Hydrogenophilus thermoluteolus: one gene and its partner. The protein of the gene in region 1 interacts with the protein of each later gene in a pairwise test. Links are inferred from orthologs where the notes say so. Each region holds a gene or a part of one and is shown on either strand. Other genes may lie near its edges. The genes, in order: hfq and rho.

Region 1 (3,233 bases):
TTCGCGCAGATTTTTGTTGCGTTCACTTCCCCGATAACCGACTTCGACGGTGCGCACTCCGGTGAAATCGACCAGTTGGTGCGATTCGATCGGCCACGGCAACCGCCAGCGCAACCCAGGCTCGGTGGTTTCGACATATTTTCCGAAGCGCAATACTACGGCGCGCTCGTTCGCTTCCACTTTGTAAAAACCGGAAGCGAGCCACAGGGCAAGCGCTGCGACCGCCAGCAACCCGATGAACAGGGAGACGCGGCGCGGATCGCCGCCACTACCGCCAGCTAGGGGACCGCGCGGACGACGACCACCCCCTTTGCCTCCGAACAACGCGTTCAGCCGTTCGTTGAACTCGCGCCACACTTCGTCGAGGTCAGGCGGTCCATCATCGGGCCGTTGCCCAGACGGCCGCTGTTGCGGCCCGTGCGATGCGTCTTCGGGGCGTTGCCGCGGATCGTCATCGCCCCAACGCGGATCGTTCAAGGACATGGTGATACTTCCCTCTCAAGCGGTTCCCAGAATGGTTCGGTGTGATCCTGTGTTGATGCGCTGTTCGTCTCGGTGTTCTTTTCGCCGGACGAAGCGTTGGTAGCCGTATGCAACCGCTCGTCGATCGCGGCGCGCAGCAGCTCGAGCCCAGCGCCGGTTGCCGCACTCACGGTGACGCGCCGAATCGTACCACAGCCGTCACGGACCACCTCTGGGCTTTGATCGAGGAGATCGATTTTGTTCCCCACTTCCAAGACGGGAACCGACTCGGCACCGATCTGCCGCAGCGTTTCGGTCACCGCCTCGCGCTGCGCGTCGTTGTCGGGGCTGGCGAGATCGCTCACCACCAGCAGCAGATCGGCCTCTTTCACCTCTTCGAGCGTCGCATGAAACGCGGCAACGAGGTCGTGCGGCAGATCGCGGATGAAGCCCACGGTATCGGAGAGCACCACGTTACCCGTTTGCGGCAGCCAGATCCGCCGCGAGGTGGTGTCGAGTGTGGCAAAAAGTTGGTCTGCCGCGTACGTTTGCGCTTTGGTGAGCGCGTTGAAGAGGGTCGATTTGCCCGCGTTGGTGTAGCCGACGAGCGACACCTGTGGCACGCCGTATCGCTGCCGGCCGCGGCGGCGGGTCGCCCGCTGTTTTTCCAGCCGTTGCAATCGCGCTTTGAGCCGATTCACCCGCGCGCCGATCAACCGCCGGTCGGTCTCGAGCTCCGTCTCGCCAGGGCCGCGCAAGCCGATCCCCCCACGTTGCCGCTCCAAGTGGGTCCAACCGCGGACCAACCGGGTGCTCAGGTATTCGAGCTGTGCGAGTTCGACTTGCAGCTTCCCTTCGGCGCTTTTGGCGCGCAACGCGAAAATGTCCAGGATCAAGGTATTGCGATCGACCACCCGGCACGCGAGCGCTTGCTCGAGATTGCGCTGTTGCGCCGGTGAGAGCGCATGGTTGAAGACGACGAGATCGGCCCCGTGTTCGCGCACCAGCGCAGCCAACTCGGTGACTTTACCCGAACCGAGGAAGGTGGCGGGATCGGGTTTGGCGCGACGCACGGTCAGTGCGCCGACGATTTCCGCGCCGGCACTCACGACGAGCTGGCGCAACTCTTCCAGCCGCTCGGCAACGCGCCCTTCGCCGAAATCGATTTGGACGAGCCAGGCCCGCTCGCCGAAACGCGGGCGTTCGAACATCAGGCTTCTTCGCTTTCCCCGTGAACTTCGCGCAAGGTCACCGGGCGCGACGGCACGACCGTGGAGATCGCGTGTTTATAGACCATTTGGGTCACGGTGTTCTTGAGGAGCACCACGTACTGATCGAACGACTCGATCTGACCTTGCAATTTGATCCCGTTGACGAGGTAAATGGAAACCGGCACGCGCTCACGGCGCAGCAGGTTGAGGAAAGGGTCTTGCAGTTGGAGGGCTTTGTTGCTCATCGTTCTCGACTCTGATGGTGTGTGATCGGAACCTGATATTGTACGCGAGTTGCGCAACGGGTGGTGCACCTTGGCGCGACTATCCCTTTTCGGCGTATGGGTTGTGACTCGTGCGCAGTTCGAGCCGCAACGGCGTACCCTTCAACCCGAACGCTTCGGTGAACCCATGCTCCAGGTAGCGGAGGTACGACTTCGGCAGGTGTTCGAGGGCATTGCCGTGGATCACGATGATCGGCGGATTGCTCCCGCCCTGGTGGGCATAGCGCGGTTTGGGGCGAAAGAGACCGTGGCGCGGCGGTGCCTGACGCTTCACCAGTTCTTGCAACACCCGCGTCAGTTGTGGCGTCGGCAGTTTTTTCATCGCTGCAGCGTATGCCTGGTCGACTGCGCGCATCAGCGCGTCGAGCCCTTTTCCAGTTTTCGCCGACAAAAAGACCACTGGCGCGAACGAGAGGAACGCGAGTTTGTGCGCAAGCTGCGTCTTGATCCGCTGCCGCTGGTAGGCGTCGGCAGCATCCCACTTGTTCACGGCGATCACCAGCGCCCGCCCAGTCTCCAAAATGAAACCGCCCAAATGGGCATCCTGCTCCCCCACCTCTTGCGTCGCATCCAGCGTCAGGATCGCGACGTTGGCGTTTTCTACCGCTTGCAACGCCTTGATCACCGAAAACTTCTCGATGGTGTCGGTCACCCGCCCCTTTTTGCGCACGCCCGCGGTGTCGACCAACGTGTAGGGGCGACCGTTGTGTTCGAACGGCACGTCGATCGCGTCGCGGGTGGTTCCCGGCATGTCGTACGCGATCAGGCGTTCTTCCCCGATCAGCGCATTGATGAGCGTCGATTTACCGACGTTCGGACGTCCGAGCACCGCAACGCGAATCCCTTCGCGTTCCGTCTCCTCAGTTTCCCTTTCGGCCAGCGGGTCTTTATTCGGCTTCGGCTTTGGGAAGGGTGCCAACACCTCGTGAATCATCTCACGCACGCCGTCACCGTGCGACGCCGAAATCGACAACGGTTCGCCAAACCCCAGCGCATAGAAATCGGCGCGCGCGATCGCGCGGTCCAACCCTTCGGTTTTGTTCACCAGCACGCGTACTGCTACCCCCAGCGCGCGCAGATAGTCCGCGATCGCTTCGTCGTGTGGCGTCAAGCCCGCGCGACCGTCGACGACGAAGAGCACGAGATCGGCTTCGCGGATCGCAAGCTCCGCTTGCCGGACCATTTCGGCGGTCAGCCCCTCTTTCGCCGTTGGATCGAATCCCGCCGTATCGACGACCAGATAGGGGCGCCCCCCCACTTTGCCGCGGCCATAGCG
Region 2 (3,180 bases), 290 kb from region 1 along the record:
CGCGGATCGTCCTTGCCGGTGCGTTCGCCCGAACCCAAGCCGGTGGTGCCGTTGTCGCCGGTTCGTGTGTAGATTTTGCTGAGGCGATGTCCCATCGCGCTTCCTTCCCGAGTGGTCTGTACGCGGCGATTGTACCGGAAAGCCGATCGCGCAGCTTGGTGAAAACGACTGGCGTTGTGCTACAATTTCCCGCTCACGCGGAGAGGTGGGTGAGTGGTTTAAACCGCACGCCTGGAGAGCGTGTTCAGGGTGATACCCTGACGCGGGTTCGAATCCCGCCCTCTCCGCCAGCGCGAACGAAAAAGGGGTTTACAACAGACGATCGCGCCAGTATAATTCGCTTTCTCTGCTGTGGGGGTATAGCTCAGTTGGTAGAGCACTTGCATGGCATGCAAGGGGTCAGCGGTTCGAATCCGCTTACCTCCACCAGAATGGTTTGAGGCAGCGTCCCTATCGTCTAGAGGCCTAGGACACCGCCCTTTCACGGCGGTAACGGGGGTTCGAATCCCCCTAGGGACGCCAAAGGTTGAACGCGGAGCGGTAGTTCAGTCGGTTAGAATACCGGCCTGTCACGCCGGGGGTCGCGGGTTCGAGTCCCGTCCGCTCCGCCAGTTTTGGGCAGCGTCCCTATCGTCTAGAGGCCTAGGACACCGCCCTTTCACGGCGGTAACGGGGGTTCGAATCCCCCTAGGGACGCCAAAGGTTAAACGCGGAGCGGTAGTTCAGTCGGTTAGAATACCGGCCTGTCACGCCGGGGGTCGCGGGTTCGAGTCCCGTCCGCTCCGCCACCCACTCAGTGTCATGCAAAGAAAAAAGCCACCGGTCGGTGGCTTTTTTCTTTTGCGAAGCGTCGCATCGACGGTCACAGCCGATCGCCGCGTGCGAAAAAGGGGCCATTGCCGCTACGCTTGCTGCATGAAGCAACGCCGCGGCTGCACTGGCCACGGCCTGCAAAAGCGCCGCGGCATACTATGGCTATGCCCGCTGAAGCGCTACGGCCGCTACGCCCGCCGCATCGATTCGAAAAACTCGGCGTTGTTCTTCGTGGCTTTGATCTTGTCGAGCAAAAATTCGGTGGCCTCGAGATCGTCCATGCCGTACAGGAGTTTGCGCAGCACCCATATTTTCGGCAGGACCGAGGGGTCCAGAAGCAGCTCTTCGCGGCGGGTGCCTGAGCGGTTCACGTTGATCGCCGGATAGACCCGTTTTTCCGCCATGCGGCGATCCAGGTGCAGTTCCATGTTGCCGGTGCCTTTGAACTCTTCGTAGATCACGTCATCCATTCGGCTGCCGGTGTCGATCAGCGCCGTGGCGATGATCGTCAGACTTCCCCCTTCTTCGATATTGCGCGCGGCACCAAAGAAGCGTTTGGGCTTTTGCAGCGCGTTGGCGTCGACCCCACCCGTGAGCACTTTTCCGGACGCCGGCACGACCGTGTTATACGCCCGCGCCAAGCGCGTCAGCGAATCGAGCAGAATTACCACGTCCTTTTTGTGTTCGGTGAGGCGTTTTGCTTTTTCGATCACCATTTCGGCTACCTGCACGTGGCGCGTTGCGGGTTCGTCGAACGTCGATGCGATCACTTCTCCGCGCACGGAACGCTGCATTTCGGTGACCTCTTCCGGGCGCTCGTCGATCAAAAGCACCATGAGCACCGCTTCGGGATGGTTCGACGCGATCGCGTGCGCGATGTGTTGCAGCATCACGGTCTTGCCGCTTTTGGGGGGCGCAACGATGAGACCGCGCTGTCCTTTGCCGATGGGGGCAATGATGTCGATCACGCGGCCGGTGAGGTTCTCTTCGCCGCGGATATCGCGTTCCAGGCGAAAGGGTTCGTTGGGGTGCAGCGGCGTGAGGTTCTCGAAGAGGATCTTGCGCTTGCAGACTTCGGGCGGATCGCCGTTGATGTGGTCGATCTTGGTTAGCGCAAAGTAGCGTTCGCTATCTTTAGGGGTGCGAATCTCCCCTTCGATCGTGTCGCCGGTATGGAGGTTATAGCGGCGGATTTGCGAAGGGGAGACATAGATGTCGTCGGGGCTTGCGAGGTACGAAGTGTCCGGCGAGCGAAGAAAACCGAAACCATCCGGGAGAATCTCTAGGACGCCACCACCGTAGATCGGTTCTCCCCGTTTGGCGCGTTGTTTGAGAATCGCAAACACCAATTCGTGCTTGCGCAAACGGTTCGCGTTTTCGATCCCGGTTTCGCTGGCCAAGGTCAACAGTTCACTGACGTGAAGCGTTTTGAGTTCGGAGAGATGCATGATGGTTCGCTATCGGATACTCAAACTGAACAGTGAGGAACCCGAACACCACGGGTCCTGAACGATCAAAAAGTGAGCGGTTGGGGGAAAGCGAAGGCTGCCCGAACGAGGGTCGAGCAGCGCGTGTAAAATTTTAGAGGTGGCTATCGATGAACGCGGTCAGTTGCGACTTGGAAAGCGCGCCCACGCGGGTTGCTTCCACGTTGCCGTTTTTGAAGAGCATGAGCGTGGGGATACCGCGCACGCCGAACTTACTGGGCGTTTCCGGATTGTCGTCGATGTTGAGCTTGCAGACTTTGAGTTTGCCTGCATACGCTTCAGCGATTTCGTCCAGGATCGGCGCGATCATTTTACAGGGACCACACCATTCTGCCCAGAAATCGAGCAGCACCGGCATTTCGGATTTGACCACTTCCTGTTCGAACGTGGCGTCGCTCACGTGATGGATGTGTTCGCTCATGAGACACTCGAATCCAATGGGGTTGAGGAGGAATAAAAAGACGTGCCCGAACGATACGTCAGCGTGCGCGCTTTGTCAATGGTTGTATGCCCTCAGAAGCATAGAACGAAGGGGTGGGATGTGGCATCATGTGCACACCGTGTTCAAACAAGGAGCGTGCCATGACCTATGTCGTCACTGAAGCCTGCATCAAATGCAAATATACCGATTGCGTCGATGTCTGCCCGGTGGATTGTTTCCGTGAAGGGCCCAATTTTTTGGTGATCGACCCGGACGAGTGCATCGACTGTTCGTTGTGTGTCCCCGAGTGCCCGGTTGAGGCGATCTACGCCGAAGACGATGTGCCCGAGGATCAGCGCGAGTTCATTGCGCTCAATGCGGAATTGGCCAAACAGTGGCCGCCGATCGTCGAGCGCCATGAGCCGCTTCCTGACGCCGACCAGTGGGCGGGTGTGAAGG

Evidence for each region.
Region 2: the proteins of hfq (region 1) and rho interact in binary tests that used the Escherichia coli proteins (3 or more experiments, as listed by UniProt). The link is inferred for Hydrogenophilus thermoluteolus from one-to-one orthologs.

What each region holds. Positions count from the first base shown.
Region 1 is NZ_AP018558.1:457,760-460,992, reverse strand. The notes cover bases 296-3,205. They hold hfq (RNA chaperone Hfq), read right to left. Parts: upstream 1,919-3,205; coding sequence 1,673-1,918; downstream 296-1,672. Other genes in these bases: der (ribosome biogenesis GTPase Der), read right to left, coding at 1,998-3,205; hflX (GTPase HflX), read right to left, coding at 474-1,673; hflK (FtsH protease activity modulator HflK), read right to left, coding at 296-483. Outside these bases: more of hflK, read right to left, coding at 1-295; more of der, read right to left, coding at 3,206-3,233. UniProt on the Escherichia coli protein: RNA chaperone that binds small regulatory RNA (sRNAs) and mRNAs to facilitate mRNA translational regulation in response to envelope stress, environmental stress and changes in metabolite concentrations.
Region 2 is NZ_AP018558.1:743,396-746,575, forward strand. The notes cover bases 132-2,988. They hold rho (transcription termination factor Rho), read right to left. Parts: upstream 2,262-2,988; coding sequence 1,002-2,261; downstream 132-1,001. Other genes in these bases: trxA (thioredoxin TrxA), read right to left, coding at 2,395-2,721; fdxA (ferredoxin FdxA), read left to right, coding at 2,883-2,988. In the rest of the region: HPTL_RS03605 (cob(I)yrinic acid a,c-diamide adenosyltransferase), read right to left, coding at 1-95; more of fdxA, read left to right, coding at 2,989-3,180. UniProt on the Escherichia coli protein: Facilitates transcription termination by a mechanism that involves Rho binding to the nascent RNA, activation of Rho's RNA-dependent ATPase activity, and release of the mRNA from the DNA template.